DNA from 2 places in the Blautia caccae genome. Region 2 is predicted to be linked to the other one. Evidence: riboswitches for the same ligand, from Rfam matches in the RefSeq annotation. Region 2 holds a riboswitch; the other holds the start of a gene.
What was found. A riboswitch is a leader RNA that binds a small molecule or an ion and turns the genes downstream of it on or off. The one in region 2 is predicted to bind S-adenosylmethionine.
Positions count from the first base shown of each region.

Region 1: linked by a shared signal. The riboswitch ahead of WMO65_RS11395 (hypothetical protein) and the one ahead of metK (methionine adenosyltransferase) in region 2 are both predicted to bind S-adenosylmethionine.

Region 1 covers NZ_JBBMFP010000009.1:26,488-35,784, reverse strand. Annotated here, with positions in the region: gene WMO65_RS11415 (MBL fold metallo-hydrolase) at 1-837, shown strand, start outside; gene WMO65_RS11410 (hypothetical protein) at 892-1,653, shown strand; gene srtB (class B sortase) at 1,728-2,492, shown strand; gene WMO65_RS11400 (LPD16 domain-containing protein) at 2,507-5,620, shown strand; SAM riboswitch class I at 5,806-5,894, shown strand; gene WMO65_RS11395 (hypothetical protein) at 5,984-6,289, shown strand; gene WMO65_RS11390 (recombinase family protein) at 6,447-7,022, shown strand; gene WMO65_RS11385 (restriction endonuclease subunit M) at 7,012-7,962, shown strand; gene WMO65_RS11380 (Eco57I restriction-modification methylase domain-containing protein) at 7,967-9,297, shown strand, end outside.
Region 2 covers NZ_JBBMFP010000007.1:148,778-158,074, reverse strand. Annotated here, with positions in the region: gene WMO65_RS09740 (ATP-binding protein) at 1-568, shown strand, start outside; gene WMO65_RS09735 (helix-turn-helix transcriptional regulator) at 683-925, shown strand; gene metK (methionine adenosyltransferase) at 978-2,165, opposite strand; SAM riboswitch class I at 2,309-2,409, opposite strand; gene WMO65_RS09725 (SDR family NAD(P)-dependent oxidoreductase) at 2,480-3,250, opposite strand; gene ilvD (dihydroxy-acid dehydratase) at 3,256-4,977, opposite strand; gene WMO65_RS09715 (FadR/GntR family transcriptional regulator) at 5,242-5,937, opposite strand; gene WMO65_RS09710 (GntP family permease) at 6,182-7,579, opposite strand; gene WMO65_RS09705 (GntR family transcriptional regulator) at 7,788-8,483, opposite strand; gene WMO65_RS09700 (zinc-binding alcohol dehydrogenase family protein) at 8,841-9,297, shown strand, end outside.

The sequences.
Region 1 (9,297 bases), on a different contig from region 2:
CTCCCGGGTGTTAAGATTCAGATCAGAGATATAGCAGTTACACCTTATTCAATCGATCATTCTGCCTGTGATAGCTATATGTTTCTGATAGAAGCGGAGCATAAGCGTATTCTTCATACAGGAGATTTCCGGTTCCATGGATTCAGGGGGAAAGGTGTTCTGAAATTATTAGATATCAGAATTGGGAAAATTGACATGCTAATCACAGAAGGAACTACCTTATCAAGAACAGAGCAGGAAATGATGACTGAGCAGGAACTGCAGCACAAGGTGAGGGAATACATGGAACAATACAAGTATGTTTTTGTACTTTGTTCCTCGACAAATCTGGAAAGAATATGTGCATTGTCAAAGACGGTTCCATATGGAAAATATTTTGTCTGTGATGAATATCAGAAAAAAATGCTTGATCTTGTAGAAAAACATTGGGGAAAATATTCAGAATTGTTCAGAAATATAAAGATTACAACATATGGGGAAAATCTTCTGGCAGGTTTGAAGGAAAGAGGCTTTTTAATGGTTGTTCGTGATAACCGATATTTTCGGGAAATCATGCAGCATTTTGATGGCAAACAGAGCATCATTCTATATTCTATGTGGGATGGCTATCGCACAAAACCCGGAAGTAGTATTCCAGAGTTGTTGGAAACATTTCATAACTGGCAGCCATTACACACAAGCGGTCATGCTTCCTGTAAAGATATTCTGACTGTGATTGAGAAAACAAAGCCAGAAACTATTGTTCCCATCCATACGGAAAAACCCGAGCTTTTGCGGGAACTCTGTTCTTGTCAAAATGTTATGATCGTAAAGGATGGAGAAAGAATTTTTCTTTAGTCATAATCAGGAAAACTTTGTTTGAAACAGATTTTTATGAATCAGAGGGAAAAAATGAGTGATAAAGAAAGATATAAATTGGATATGGAACAGCTGTATTCACATTGGAAACTCAAGGAACCTGCAATACGGTTTGTTCCTACTAAGAGTGGAGAAGGTGAGAAAATAATTATCAACCATAGGAATAATATATTTATTTCAGATGGTGTTGTATTTCCAGAATTATGGTATTCACAAAATGTAAGAATCTTGTTCTTGTTAAAGGAAGCATATACAAAAAATGGTGATAGTGATTGGGATTTAGTAAAAGATCATTTATTGCTTAAGGAAAAGAAAATGAGCCATTTGTTTAAAAGAATATGTCAGTGGACACAAGGGCTTTTGAATACAAGTCAAGATGATATTCCGGCATTTTTTTCAGGAATGTCTGATATTCACTACGGAAATGATATCTTGAAGCACATTGCTGTTGTGAATGTGAAAAAAAGTGGTGGAAAAGCGAATTCTTCCATGGAAGAAATTAATCAGTATGCAGAATACGACTCTGAGGAATTAAAGAAGGAGTTGGAAATTATTGATCCAACGGTTATAGTATGTGGATATACAATTAGTTCACTCAATATAATTATGGGTACAGAAATTAAAGATTATGATAGTCCAAATGAGAATTGGTTTTATAGTACACAGTTAAATGATCACGATGTAATTGTATTGGATTATTATCATCCGGCAAATCAGTATCCTGATTTATTGAATTATTATGGCTTGTTGGGAATTTATCAGCAAGCATTAAAAAACATCGGTAAAGATAAATAAATAGAAAACATGAATAGGCAAAAGCCGGCAGTGAAATACCTGCCGGTTTTTTCATGCCCGGAAGGAGGAACTGTGTGAAGAAAACAGAAAAAGTATTATTGATGGTGTTTCTGGTTGTTTCGGTGATATGTGGAAAATGTCTCTTGGATTACTGGCAGGATTCTTATGATAACAGACAGAACTACCGGCAGGTGGAAGAGATAGCGTTTCCGGAAAAGGATACAGAGGATGATGATACAGAATCCAATGTGGATAACCCAATGACAGCAATAGATGATTTTGATTATCAGGCATTGCTGGATGAAAATGCAGACTGTATCGGGTGGTTGAAGATTGCTGGTACCGATATCAGTTACCCGGTTGTGCAGGGAAAAGATAATGAATTTTATCTCTACCATGATTTTCAAAAGAACTATGCCATCTGTGGAACTCTGATGTTGGACAACCGGAATGATATAGATGCCAGGCAGGAGCATCTGATTATTTATGGTCACCAAATGAAAGATGGCAGCATGTTCAAGCAATTAAATGGGTATAAAGAAGAAGCGTTTTATCATGAGCATAAAGAGATCACGCTATATCTGGAAAACCAGAAATACCAGTATGAAGTGGCTGCTGTGTATGTGACGAATGTGGAACAAAGCGGCGGTTATTATGATTATTTACACAAAGAAACACGAAAACAGCAGATGGATTATTTACAGCAGATGGCAGCTTATCAGCTTTATCCGACGGGTGTTACCGTCAGGGAGGAGGATGAGCTGCTTTCTTTATCTACCTGTGAATATTCCAGCACAAACGGCAGGCTGATTGTACTTGCCAGAAGAATTGGACGATAGGGAGGAAAATGAATATGGCAATGAACAGGAATATGACAATGGCAGAAAAAGAAGTCCGGGATTATGCCAAGAGACAGATGGAACGTGCAGAACAGCGGATAAACATTTTATTTTCAGAGGAACAGAAAGAGCTGGTTCTGGAATATGCGGCTATGACGGGGGATGATTATGATATCAGGAAAATGGTCAGAGACCTTGCAGACGCTGTCCGTTCCTCGGATGAAGAGAAGGTGAATGAAATCTTGTGGGATGCCAGAGAAGAAATTGACGGATTCCCGGATCGTTCCGTTGGTATGGCAGAACTAAAGAGATATGGCTATACCGCAGATGATATGTTTCCTCTTCGTCAGGAGATGGCACTGGAGCTTCATCGTGTCGGGGAAAAGGTGTACTGCTTGCAGTCAGATGGCTCCCATGGGGACTATGCCAGCAGAGAGATGATACTGGAACATGAAGGTCTCTATGGAATTGAAAAAGAGGCATGGCAGCGTATGCAGGAGCAGGAGGATGAAATAGATTTTGAGGAAGCTGGATTGTATCAGCCTCTAATGATAGATCTTGATAGAGACGAAGCATTAAGAATGTTCAATGCGGGGGAGACAGTATTTCTGATTACCACCTATCCAAGACCGATTGCGGTGCGGGAACGGATGGAGATTGAAAGAGGACCGGAGCATTATCAGATGGAGAGAGAGGATGTGGAACGGATCAGGACGTTGGAAAAATGGATGCAGGAGTATCCACAGATAAAGTCGCTGAAAGAGGCAAAACTTCTTCTGGGGACAGAAAACAGGTATGGAATATACCAGATCGTTGAGGGCAGCCCCGGCAGAGAATATGAATTTATGGATCTGAATTTCATTGAAAGGCATGGGTATCAGGTGAAAAAAGAGGACTATGAGCTAATCTATTCCGATAAAATGCTTTATGGCGATACGTTGGATTCTCTGTATGAGAAATTCAATATTGCCCATCCGGCGGATTATACCGGGCATTCCTTATCGGTAAGTGATATTGTAGTCCTCAATGAAAATGGAAATGTAAAAGCATATTTTGTAGACAGTATCAGCTTCCGTGAATTGCCGGATTTCCTGCAATTGGAGCCGGAACTGAACCAGGAGGAAGTGGCTTACCGAATCGGGGATCAATACTTTTCGATTCAGGTGGCAACGGAAGGATATGATTATTCCTTTTATGATAAGGAGTATAAACTCATGGACGGAGGCATTTTGGATGATCCGGATATTTCTATGAGACAGGCTATTCAGAATATTTTAGAAGATGAAGGGCTGGAGCAGTTAGAACGGATACCGGTAGATTATGATGAACTTCAGGAAAAAGCGGAAGAAGTAGAGAAAGAGATTCTTCAGGAAGCAAGAAGCCAGAGAAATCGTGTGCCGGTCATTTCTGATCATACGGAAGCGGAAGCCGGATTAAATGGAATGAGCCGGTCAGAAATCGAAGAGAACGTATGGGCGATTGCACAGGCAGAGATTATTGAAAATGACCTGGATGCCAAGATACAGGCTGTGCGTGTGTATGGAAGCCGAACAAGGGATGGGTTATATCATGAGGATTCTGATGTGGATGTGGTAATTGCTTATGAGGGAACTGTCCGTGAGGATGAGTTGTTTTCCGTATTGAATGAAGCTGGGTATAAGACTGGTAATATGAAAGTGGATATGAAACCGATCAGACCGGATAAGACTGGTACGTTAGAAGATTTTCTTGAAAAATCTGAACGGTATCTGGATGAAAAAACGGAGCAGATGAAAGCCAGAGGGGAGTACAAGCCATTGGCGAAAGTAGAAGAGCTGGAGGAGGCAAATTACAATATGATCGATAATGTCCTGAACAATATGCCTCCGAAGAAAGAGCCTTATCTGGAATACTATGCTGCAGAATGTGATGAATACCATAGCCTTGGGAAAATATATAAGAGTACTAATTTGGATGAAATAGTTGCAAAATACCGGGAAATCATTGATGACCCAACATTAAGTTATTATGGAAACGGCATGGGAATTATCTACCGTGACCCGAATGATACTTTTTATGATGAGGCGGAGGTATCTCTGGTCAGCAGGAAATCTATCCGGGGAGACAACCTGGATGATGTGGCATTTCTGGCAGCACTTCCAATGGTACATGAAGCACTGGAAAAGATTGTAGAGGCGTTTCCGAATTTTCGATATTATCCCCCGAAAGAATTGAATGTCCATTATTATCCGGAGAAAATGACTGCGGATGAACTGGCGGCGGCACTGGATCAATTAGCGGAAGACTTTGACCATTATGATTATCATGATAACTTTAGCCCGAAGGAAGATATGGTGGAAACTGTCGCATTGGAATTAAGATGTGGTTATGCCCATAAGTACATTCCGTTCTTGAAAGATATTATAGATGAGGAATGCGAAGAATCTCCACGGGCAGAAGAACTTCTGGAGAAATTGAAAGCCTATCAGCCTGAGATACCGGAGACAGCAGTACCGGTTGTCCGCATCAATTTCTGTGAGGATAAGGAAATGGACATTTCCGGTTATCAGAAACTGGGAAGACTGGATGAAATAACAACCAAAATGGATACAGAACTGGCTTCACAAGCAGATCCAAAAACTGGAATGCCGGAGAAAACTGTACAGATGTACTTTACAATTTACTATCCGGATCGTGACCAGATGCAGGAATTAAAAGGAAAAATTAATATCGGAGATGGAAACGGCGGTATTGTGAGCCAGTTGAAGAACCAGAATGAAATGAAGCTACATGATGAAAGCTGGCTGAATTACCAGAAAGCAAAGGGTGAAGAATCCTTTCAGGCATATATGGCGGATCTTACAGATATGCAGGAGCATGTGCTGCCGTATTTGCAGAGTTTTTGCAGTCTGGAAGAGAAGACATTAGAAAAAGTAGAAGGAGCAGTTAAAGCATCTGTAACTGGAGAAAAGAAGTCACCTGAAAGAGCAATGTCCGATAAGGGAGCCCTAAAACAGGGCTCCCTTTTAGAAAACAAAAAAACAATGAAGAAAAAGAAATCCATTCATGAGCGATTGAAAATCAATAAGGAGATTATTGCAAAACAGCAGGGAAAAGATAGCAAAGCGAAAGGGGTTGAGCTTGCATGAGCATGTAGAATATAAAGAAACCTTGTCACATAAATATGAGAGAGATTACCATTGGTTGGGTAGTCTCTTTTTTTATTGAAATATAATCTCTTTATTTATGGTTAATTAGTTATTGAAAGTAATTTAACGTAACTGCTTGATAAAAAATAATTGACTTGTCTCATTTATTGGGTTAGAATTAAACAAACCTATAGAGAGTGCGTGAGAGACAAGCTCGTTGACCGCACAGCAACCTGCTTTGAAAGGTAAGGTGCTAATGCTTGACCGATGGGGATTATATTCGATTTTTTGTATCACCCTCGGTATCGATGGGTGTTATTTTTTGCCTCTTTTTAGGTTAAATCTATATTTTGGAGGCAAAGAATGAATACGATTACAGAATTAAGTAAAATGGATGGACGAGTGTATGTGTATTTAAGAAATGAAACTGTTGCCAAGAAGTTTCTTTTAGATGCTGAGGCAGAGGGTTTTTCTTTTGGTGATGGTGAAAAACCAACAAGTAAGACGATTAGTGATTTATATGTAGTAAATCGGGATTGGTCGTTGAATTATGTTGGATTTATTGGTCATATAGCATACAAGTCAGCGAAAACAGTTGGAAAGTCGGAGCTGATTAGGGTGGATTATGAGAAGTATGTTTTGGGATTTAGTGATTTTATTATTCAGTAACACAAGATGATTCTGTAAAATAGGGTACGTGTTATTAAGCGTTAAACGTGAATTAGAAAGTGTCCTCGGATTGTAAACATAGGGTCATTATGATATAATATTTTACAGATTGCAACATAAGTTATAGTTATTCTGCAATTTGTGTGAGGGTGATTGTATGGCCAATATAGCATATGTAAGAGCTACATCTGTTGATCAAAATGCAGATCGGCAGACAGAAGCATTACAAAAATATCACATTGATAAATGGTTTTCTGATAAGGTATATGAAAAAAATAAGACGGATAGAAAACAGCTACGGGATATGTTGGAGTGGGTAAGAGAAGGAGATACGGTTTATGTTTTTAATTTCTCAAGTTTGGCTCGATCTACGAAAGATTTATTATTTATTGTTGAGAAATTAAATGAAAAAAATGTTCATTTGATAAGCATGAAGGAAAATCTTGATACTTCTACTCCTAACGGAAAACTTATGGTGGCTATGATTGCAGATATCAATGAATTTGAACATCAGAATCTTCTTGAACGCCAGGCAGAAGGTATTGCCATTGCCAAGAAGAAAGGTGTTTATAAGGGAAGAAAACGTATTGAAATTAAAGATTTCGGAAACTATTATGATGCGTACATGAATAGAGAGATATCAAAATCTGGGATAGCAAAGAAATTAAATGTAAGCAGACCGACTGTGGATCGGTTAATTAAAGAGTATAAGGATGGTGTCAATGGAGATTGATATTAGAGAACAAAACATTAAGGATATCAGCCCAGACCTTTTAAAAATCCTTCTTTCTGATAAGACGACAAAGAAATTTATTCGTTGGGGAAGTGATAATTATATATCCTACGGAGCAGAGTATCATACTGATCAGGAAATGGTTCCGGATTTGATTACTGGTTCATTTTCTTGTGTAATTCAGCCAAGGATTTTGAAAACTGAAGGGGAAAAAATTAAGCGTACCAGAGATAAGGCTGAAGTATTTACACCGTCATGGGTTTGTAACGAACAGAATAATCTTATTGATGCAACTTGGTTTGGTTATCAGGATGTTTTTAATCATGCTGAGGATAAAACGTGGTGTAGTAAAAAAGAGCCTGTAAAATTTCCTAAAAATAAAGTTTGGAAGGATTATATTGATGCTAGAAGAATGGAAGTAGCCTGTGGAGAAGCTCCATATCTGGTAAGTCGTTACGATACTGTTTCTGGGCAAGAAATTCCTATTAGCGAAAGAATAGGTCTTTTGGATCGAAAACTTCGTATTGTAAATGAAAATGCAGAGAATGATGATGAGTGGTATGAATGGACAATCAGAGCATTTCAGAGCTGCTATGGATATGATTTCCAGGGTGATAATGTTCTTTTGGCAAGAGAAAATTTGTTATATACATTTATAGAATATTATCAAGAGCGAATGAAAAAAGATCCATCGTTGTTGCAGATAAAGAAAGTCGCAAACATAGTTGCCTGGAATATCTGGCAGATGAATGGTATTACTATGACAGCGCCTTTCAGTTTAGCAGAAACTGTTTATAAGCAGATTTCAATATTTGATTTATTGGAAATTGAAAATACGGAAGAAAAGCCAGAACCGGAGTTAGATGAAATCCCATGTAGGATATTTGATTGGAGATCGAATAAGAGCATCGAATTCCGGTCCATGGTAAAGGGGGAATGAAATCATGGATACAACTTTTAAGAATGCTTTTGAATATAAAGTAATCTATGTATTCACAATTGATGACCAGGCTCATAATGGTCTAGTCAAAATTGGAGATGCTACATTACATACAGTTACTCCGGTTGACCAGTTGACTCCAAATAGTCGTGAATTAAATCAGGCTGCTTTAAAAAGAATAAGAGCTTATACTAATACTGCAGGTCTCACTCCGCATCTTCTCCATTCAGAAATCGCCGTGAGAACAGTGAAAGATAAGAATGGGACATTGAAAATTGAAGCCTTCAGAGATCATCATGTTCATGAAGTACTGAAAAATTCCGGATATACTAACGTTCAACTTGGAGAATCATCAGGGAAAGAATGGTTTTCTGTAGATTTGCAGACTGCTCAAAAAGCCATTGATGCCGTTAAGAAGAATTATTCTAATTTGAGTAATTCCGATATAGTAAAACATTCGCCTATTATTTTCAGACCGGAACAGGCTGCATGCATTACAAAAGTTGTTAAACATTTTAAAAAAGCTGACCGTTTCTTAATTAATGCAAAAATGAGATATGGAAAAACTTTCGTTTCCTTGGAAATTGTTAAACAATGCAAATTCAAAAAAACTATTATTCTGACACACCGACCTGTAGTTGATGCTGGATGGTATGAAGATTTTACTAAAATTTTTTATGGTGTAGAGGATTATATTTACGGTTCAAAGGCAACTGGATATACTGCTGATAAGCTCCTTTCTTCCGGAAAGAACTTTATTTATTTTGCTTCCATACAAGACCTACGTGGCTCGTCAGAGGTTGGCGGAAAGTTTGATAAAAATGATATTATTTTTGATACGGTTTGGGATTGTGTAATTGTTGATGAAGCACATGAGGGGACTACTACGGCACTGGGAGAAGATACTGTAAAGGCAGTATTTAAAGATGGATCTGGAACTAAACTACTTGCATTATCCGGAACACCATTTAATATTTTGACTGATTATGATGAAAATTCTATATATACATGGGATTACATCATGGAACAGGAATGTAAATCTGAATGGGATAAATTACATTTTGGTGATCACAATCCGTATGATGAGCTGCCAGAGCTTAGAATTTATACATATTCACTTGGCGACGTGCTACATAATAGCAATTATATCACTTTTGAAGACAAGGCTTTCAATTTTCATGAGTTTTTCCGTACATTCACTGGAGATTTTAGTAAAGATTATGCAGACATGCCAGAAGGTGCAGAGGTAGGAGATTTTGTACATGAAGCAGATGTTTGGTCATTTCTTAATCTGATGACAACAGAAGATGAACACAGTCAGTATCCATATTCTAA
Region 2 (9,297 bases):
TAAGATCATTCCCGTCACGGAAGACGCGGGAAGCCGCAGGACGCTTTACCGCATCGCTGACGGCGTATTCCGCTTCTGGTATACCTTTGCCGCGCCTCACCGCAGCGCCATTGAACTCGGGTGCGGAAGAGATGTATTTGAAAAGGAAATACTCCCTGCCCTGGACAGCTACTCCAAAGAGACCTTTGAGGATATCTGCAGGCAGTATCTGGATCTTCTCGCCTGTCTGGGAGAGGCTCCTTTCCCCTATGACCACGCGGGAAGCTGGTGGGGACAGCATCCCACCAGAAAACGCACCGAGTACGTCCCCATCGCTGCCTCGGATGACAGCAACATGCTTCTGGGAGACTGTTTCTGGACAGACCAGTGGATCGATCTGGAGGGCCTGCAGGGTCTTCAAAAACATGCCGGGCTGTTCCCGCACAGTACAATCTGGTACTGCCTGTTTGCCAAATCCGACTTTGTCTCCGGCATGGAAACCATCTTCGGGGACACTGTGAAAGTCTTTACACTGGAACAGATGTGTACCCGGGCAGATGCCGTTGTCTGCACACCAGATATCTGCTAAAATTGGTAAAATAGATGCACATGACAATTTTTACGATATAAATGTCAATTATCAGTTAGTTTTTATCAAGTTTCCTTTTGGATATACTAAAAGAAAAAAGGAGACACGGCAGAAATGGACGAGAAAAGAGAACGCCAGTTTCGGGAACTGGGACTGACTATATCGTATTACCGAAAACTGAAAGGGCTCACACAATTACAGCTTGCAAATGCCGTTGGTCTGAGCCGTACACACATCAGTAATATCGAAGCGCCCAGGATCAAAACATCCCTTTCCCTGGAAAGTCTGTTTGATATTGCAGATGCACTGGACATACAGCCCAGAGACCTGTTCAATTTCCGTGAGCAGCAGCAATAGCAGAAAAGGTTCCGCATTCCTTCAAGCAGAGAATGCGGAACCTTTTAATTTCTTATAAATATTTCTTTAAGTCTTCAGCCTTGTCCAGTCTCTCCCAGGGCAGATCCAGATCATTTCTTCCGAAATGTCCGTAAGCTGCGGTCTGTTTGTAGATTGGACGTCTCAAATCCAGCATTTTAATGATTCCGGCCGGCCTTAAGTCAAAGTTTTCACGTACGATCTCCGTCAGCTTCTGGTCTGAAAGTTTACCTGTGCCGAATGTTTCCACCTGGATGGATGTGGGATGCGCAACGCCGATGGCATAGGAAAGCTGAATCTCACATTTTCTTGCAAGACCTGCTGCCACCATATTCTTTGCCACATAACGGGCGGCATATGCTGCGGAGCGGTCCACCTTTGTACAGTCTTTACCGGAAAAAGCACCGCCGCCGTGACGGGCGTATCCGCCGTAAGTATCCACAATGATCTTACGTCCTGTCAGGCCGCTGTCCCCGTGAGGTCCGCCGATAACAAAACGTCCTGTGGGGTTGATGAAAAATTTTGTCTCTGCGTCCACCATGTCTGCCGGAAGGATGGGGTCAAACACGTATTTCTTAATATCCTCGTGAATCTGCTCCTGTGTGACATCCGGGTCATGCTGTGTGGAGAGTACCACTGCATCCAGGCGGATCGGGCGGTCATTCTCATCGTACTCAACCGTCACCTGTGTCTTGCCGTCCGGTCTCAAATAAGTCAGTGTGCCATCCTTTCTAACCTTTGTCAGCTGGCGTGACAATTTATGTGCCAGGGAGATGGGATAAGGCATGAACTCCTCTGTCTCATCTGTGGCATAGCCGTACATCATACCCTGATCACCGGCGCCGATGGCGTCGATCTCTTCCTCAGACATGCTGTTTTCCTTTGCCTCCAGAGCCTTGTCCACACCCATGGCGATATCCTTTGACTGCTCATCAATCGTGGTAATCACACCGCAGGTATCCGCGTCAAAGCCGTATTTGGCTCTCGTATAGCCAATCTCACGTACGGTCTCCCTTACGATCTTCGGAATATCTACATAGGCATTCGTTGTGATCTCGCCCATTACCATAACCACACCCGTTGTGGTGCAGGTCTCGCAGGCCACACGGCTCATGGGGTCTTTTTCCATCAATGCATCCAGAATGGCGTCAGAAATGGCATCGCACATTTTATCCGGATGGCCTTCAGTTACTGATTCGGATGTAAATAATCTTTTTTCCATGTTGTTCTCCTTTTTTAAGATTGATTTATCCTGCGGCTGATTCCTGCGCCGAAGCGCGGCCGCCTGCGGTTATGTTCCTCTTGCTCGCCGTATGCAATAAAAAGGGTCCGCTTAAGCGGACCCATATCTTACATAAATGAATCCTCTTATTGTTCGACTATTTCGCTCAGGTTGGCACCTTCCTTTTGCAAGGGGTTGCCGTGACTTCACAGATCCTATGTATCTCCATCACTCTGAATAAGAGAAATTATAACCTATTCACTTGTCTTATATACGATAACGCTTTTTCTATGGTTTGTCAATGGGTAATGGATTTATTTCACCAGATACCCGCCGTCGACCGGGATCACCGCACCACTCACGTAATCACTTGCATGGGAGGCCAGGAAAATAGCCGCGCCCTTCATATCATCCCCGGTTCCCCAGCGGTGTGCCGGGATTCTCTCAGAAATAGACGCAAATCTTGGATTTTCCGGATCCATAAGCGCCTTGTTCATCTCCGTCGCCATATACCCCGGCGCAATGGCATTCACATTGATTCCTCTTGCCAGCCAGTCATTGGTGAGTTCCTTGGTAAGCTGTGCCACACCACCCTTGGATGCCGCGTATGCAGGTATGGTCTGGCCGCCGAAAAAGGAATTCATAGAGGCAATGTTGATGATCTTGCCGTAACCCTTTTTCAGCATCACCCTGGCTGCCTCCTGGCAGAGGATAAAAATGCTGGTCAGGTTCACGCGGATGACCTCATCCCACTCCTCCAACGGAAACTCTTCCGCACTGTGGCGTCTCTGGATTCCGTGGGCAGTGAGAAGAATATCCACATCACCGCCCAGACTGTCCAGGCACTCCCGGAAAACACGGTATATATCCTCCCTGTCCCCCAGATTTCCCTTGACTCCGTGGCATTTAAATCCACGGCTCTTAAATTCCTCAGCCACCCGGAACACACTGTCAGAGGTACCCACGATCGCTACCTCACAGCCTGCTTCCATATAGCCTTCCGCCATTCCGTAACCCAGTCCTCTTGTCCCGCCGGTCACAATGGCTTTTTTTCCGCTGATATCAAATAAATCCTGTGCGTGCATCTGCTTTACTCCATGTATCCGCCCTTCATAGGAGAGACGGCCCTTTCTGAGAAGATTTTCAAGACACCCTTTTCATATTTTACAGGTTTTGGCTGCCATTTGCTTCTGCGTTCCTTTAAAACAGCCTCAATCTCTTCCTGTGTCTTCTTCTCACCTGCGATTCCCACTATGCGGAGCACGCGGCCCGGAATATTCACCTCGATCAGATCGCCCTCCTCAACCAGAGCGATGGGACCGCCCTCTGCCGCTTCCGGAGAGATATGTCCGATTGCAGGACCCTTGGATGCTCCTGAAAATCTTCCGTCTGTGAGAAGGGCAATGGAAGCGCCCAGCTCCGCGTCAGACGCAATGGCCTCTGTGGTATAGAACATCTCCGGCATACCGCTTCCTTTCGGTCCCTCGTAACGGATGATCACCGCGTCACCGGGTTTGATCTCATGAGTCAGCACCGCGTGGATGGCATCCTCCTCACAGTCAAAAGGACGTGCTTTCAGGGTAGCCTCGAACATTTCTTTCGGAACTACGGTATGCTTTACCACAGCCCCTTCCGGTGCCAGGTTGCCGTAGAGAATGGCAATACTGCCGTCTGTTCCAAAAGGTTTGTCAAAAGGACGAATCACATCTTCCCTTTTCAGACCCACTTTTTCCAGGTAGCTGTCGCATTTATCATAGAAGCCGTTCTTTTTCAGTTCCTCCAGGTTCTCGCCCAATGTCTTACCGGTGACTGTCATCACATCCAGATGCAGCATATCCTTGATTTCTTCCATAATGGTCGGAACGCCGCCTGCATAGTAGAAGAACTGTGCCGGCCACTCTCCTGCGGGACGGATGTTCAGCAGATAATGTGCGCCTCTGTGGAGTCTGTCAAAGGTATCGCCGTCGATCTCAATGCCGAATTCCCTTGCAATAGCCGGAAGGTGGAGCAGGGAGTTTGTGGAGCCGGAGATTGCAGCGTGCACCATGATGGCATTCTCAAAGGACTTCATGGTCACGATCTTGTCCGGTGTCAGATCATGCTCTGCCAGCCATACTGACTGTTTTCCCGCTTCCCTTGCCACTACACGCAGGTCCTTGCTAGTAGCGGGCATAAGCGCACTTCCCGGCAGCATCAGGCCAAGTGCCTCTGCCATGATCTGCATGGTGGATGCGGTTCCCATGAAGGAGCAGGCACCGCAGGAGGGACATGCGTTCTGCTTGTAGAAGGTCAGCTTCTCCTGCGTGATCTCCCCGCGCTCGCACATGGCATTATACTTACCAATCTGTTCTAGTGTCAGAAGGTCAGGACCTGCGTCCATAACACCGCCTGTCACAATAATGGAAGGAATGTTCACTCTTCCCACGCCCATCAGGTGCGCCGGCATTCCCTTGTCACAGCTTGCAACGAACACGCCGCCGTCAAAAGGTGTGGCGTTGGCATGGATCTCGATCATATTGGCGATCATATCTCTGGATGCCAGGGAATAGTTGATTCCATCGTGGCCCTGGGCCTCGCCGTCACAGATGTCCGTGGTAAAATATCTGGCGCCGTGTCCGCCCGCCTCAGCGATTCCTGCCCTGGCCTCCTCCACAAGCTCCAGCAGGTGTCCGCTGCCCGGATGGCTGTCACCAAAGGTACTCTCAATCATAATCTGGGGTTTTGACAAATCCTCCAGCTTCCATCCTGTTCCCAGACGGAGCGGGTCTAATTCCGGTGCAATTTTTCTTAATTCCTGGCTTCTTAACTTCATAATCGTTCTCCTTTGACTAAGTGAATCTGATGAATCGCTGCTTGATTTGGAATGGATTGGTTTTTTTGAAGACATCATACGTCGTATCTGTTTGTATAGTAACACTTCTTTTCCCCGGGGTCAAGAGGCTCACTTATTTTATCCCTTTTGCTTATTTTTACCCTCCGAAATTTATGCATATTTCACAAAACAAGAGGCCGCTTTCATGCACGGCACCCGGGGCTTTTTCCTTCTGCGCTGTGTGCAATAAAAAATCCGGGCCTGTTACAGCCCGGAAAGTCTCTCTATCTTATCCTGATTGCTTGCCAGATGCTCTATCATGGCATCCTTAGCAGCCTTGGGATTGCGTTCTCTGATGGCATCCACGATCATCTGGTGGGTGCGCACGGTTTCCTTTGTCAGGGAATAGTCCGTGATATTTATAAAAAGGGAAATACCTGACTGGATGACAGGAATGATATTCGGCATGATCATATTCTTGCTCATCTTTGCCAGCATTTCGTGGAACTCAATGTCCTTGTGCATATGAGGCTCCTCTTTGTCGCAGAGTTCTTTCACCTCATCCTCGATCCGCTGCAGCTCTTCTATTTCCTCCGGCATGGCCCGCTCTGCGGCAAGCGCTGCGATTTCCGGCTCAATGATCATGCGGACTTCACAAAGATCAAGGCCAAGCCTTTTCTTATCATCCACAAAGGCAAATCCCAGCGGGTCATCCACCACTCCGGGATTTTCACAGACAAAAGTCCCGCAGCCCCGGCGGATCTCCAGGATGTTTCTGGAGACAAGGATCTTCACTGCCTCCCTTATGGTACCTCTTCCCACGGATAACTGCTGTGCCATATCAAATTCATTCGGCAGCTTATCCCCCGCCTTCAGCGCCCTGTCCGCTATCAGGCTGATAATCTGCTCTGCCACTCTCTCAGGCAGTAATTTTTTACTTTCATTCAACGATTCTAACATATATAATTACCTCTTTACCTGTTTATAATGATCCTGCACCCTCATAACCACTGTTTTGCTGTACGTGTATCACAGACGGAACCCTGTCAGGGGTACTTTTTGTCGAAGGTTTTCTGCATTTTTCAGCATTTGTTTACATATTATAGCATGTTCGTTTAAAGAAAGTCTACCAGGCACAGCATAAAAAATGCCGTCCGGAGAAACGCATCCCCCGGACGGCAGCTTTAACCTTATGCTCTCACACTTACATCATAAGTCCCGGCAGGAAGCCCTGGAACAGAGAAAGTATGGATACAAATATGAGAATTGCCACGCCGGCAACAAAACCGCCGATACTCCATCCACGGATAGTATCCGTAACAGAAATCTTAAAGAACCGGCTGATTGCCCAGAATCCGGAGTCGTTCGGCAGTGAAAGGCCGATACCGCCTGCACAGATAGCAATTGCACACAGAATCGGGGATACACCGCCGGATGCAATTGTGCTGGACATGATCGCTGCTGTTGTCATAAGCGCTACGGTTGTGGAGCCCTGTGCACAGCGGATGATCTGTGCGATCAGGAAACACAGTACCAGAATCGGAATGCTGAACTGTGACAGGGAACCTGCAACATAATCAGCGATACCTGTAGCCTGCAGAACCTTACCGAAAGCTCCGCCTGCACCTGTGATCAACAGAATCAGACCAACCTGGTCGGCAGCCTCTGTCATAATGTCTGTGGCTGTCTTAGTGATGTATTTTCTTGAAATGACTGCAGCGTAGATAACACCTGCCATCATGGCAAAGTTTTTATTTCCGATAAATGTCACAAACGGAACGATCGCGGAATCTTTTCCCACTGCAAGAGGGATAAAACTTCCCAGCAGAATCAGTACGATGGGAACAAGAAGGATGGACAGTGCCTTGCCTGCGCCCATTTTCGCGCGCTCTTTTCCTTTTCCGCTCTTGGACATTTCTGCTTCTTCTTCATCCAGATCCTCAAATGTATAGAAGTGGTTGTTCTTGTGGTCCTGCTTGTTCAGGATAGAACCATAGAAGATACCGCCCACGATCATTCCCACAAATGCGGAGATCAATGCATAGAAGAAGAAAATACCGATTTCAATATTCAGCTCCTCAGCAACAGCCAGCGGCGGCGCTGTAGGAAGCACTAATGCGAAAGTACATGTTGTTGCAACAGAGATCGCACAGGCAAATGTTACCATGGAGATCTTTGTTTTTTTGGAAAGCACACGGAGCATTGGGGCAAACATGATGTAAACAACATCGCCGAATACCGGAATACCTGTGATAAATCCTGAAAGTGCTACGGCGATAGGTGATTTTTTCTCACCGAATGCACCTAATATCTTATTGGAAATTGACTCAATACCGCCGGACTCGAACATGAACTTACCCAGCATTACACCAAGACCTGTTACCATACCGATACCGCCCAGAGTACCGCCGAATCCGTCTGTAACGGTCTGCGCCACATCAGCCAGCGGCATATTCACCAGCACACCTGTGCCAAATGCGGTGATCAACAGCGCAACAAAAGCGTTCAGCTTAAATTTAATGATCAACAACAATAATACTACAATTGCAAGAATAAAAATACCTATCAGCAATGGCCCTGTTACCATTTCTCCTGAAAACATATACGTTTTCCTCCTTTTCCCTTTTCCTGTTATCCCTGTCACTTCTTCAGCAAGTAATAACACGTATGACCTCTCATCCATTCCATAGTTCGACTATAACAAATCAGACGTCACACGTCAAGGGTAAATATAAATTATGTAAGTTTATTATAAATTTTCCATAAACTTTTTGTGCACTTTTTATATCGCATTTCACTTTAACGCGCTGCTAGCAGAAATACTCTGGGTACTTTTCAAGTATTTCCTGGAAATGTCTCCGGTAGGTACCCAAATGCCTGTCATAAAAAATCTTCAGATCAAAGTCCACGGAGAGTCCCAGAAGCAGCATATGATAGATATCCCTGTGCTCCTGATGAATGGCTGTAAGGTCAGTCTTGTTCATGATCGCATCCAGATACCTGACCCTGTCGTAATGAGAACTGACCTTTTTCATGGCATACCAGGTCTTCTGCTTTCCCGCCATGGTATAGATCAGATGATGAAATTCATCGTCAAGCTTGAAGAAGGGGTCTATCTTCTCCTCATCTTCCAGCGCTGCCTTCTGCCTGTCCAGGTTGTCCTTCAGGATTTTCATTCCCTCTTCCTTTATATTGCCTGCAATCTGGCGGATGATCTCCGGTTCAATCACGGATCTGACAAAATACCCTTCCTTCAATATATCTATATGAATCATGGAAACCCTGGAACCGCTCTGCGGAAAAACATCCACAAGGGATTCCTCCTTCAGCATAATGATCGCCTCATGTATGGGCGTCCTGCTGATGCCCAGCAGCTCAGTCAGCTCCCCTTCATTTAATGTGGCCCCCGGCATGAGCTGCAGCGTCATGATGTTGCTTCTCAGCAGCCTGTAGGCATATTCCCGGTTATTTTCCTTTTCTCTCTTCTCTGATATTTTAATGGTCATAATCTGTCCTCTGTCCTGTATATTCTCTCTTTTACTGAAGCGTAACATACCCTGGACACCGCGTCAACTCAAGCAGCATCATAAGACAAGAGACGTCATACGTTTTGTGAATTCTATACATAAATCTCATTTATATGTTGGCACTTTTTCATATTGTACTTTGCTTCTGCATTTGTTATAGTAGTTTCAGGATAACTGATATATCAATTTATTGCATTCATCCATTCCATTTCGGCTTGTTTTCTTCATATTCTTGAGAACAACAGCCGAGAATTAATATATCAGTTGCGCTGCAATATACAGAACGTGTTCTATATCAACGTTTATTTTTCAAATAAAAAGGAGTGTTCTAATCACATGAAAGCCATTAAAGTAATCGAACCATTCAAAGTTGAAATCGTCGACGTCCCCAAGCCGGAGATCAAAAATGATGATGATGTGATCGTGCGCATCACCTCCGGTGGTATCTGCGGGTCTGACATCGGTATATATAACGGAACCAATTCACTGGCAACTTATCCGCGTCTGATCGGCCATGAGTTCGGTGGAATCGTAACAGAGACAGGTAAAAATGTAACATCCGTAAAGGCAGGCGACAAGGTTGCCGTTGACCCGGTTATAAGCTGCGGCCACTGCTATGCCTGCAGAATCGGACGTCATAATGTATGCTCTACCCTGGAAGTCATGGGCGTTCACAGGGACGGCGGCTTTGCTGAGTTCGTATGCGCTCCGGAAGCCAACATCCACAAATTCCACAAGGATTTTGATGAATCCTTCCTGGGACTGGTCGAGCCTTTCACCATCGGTGTGGAGA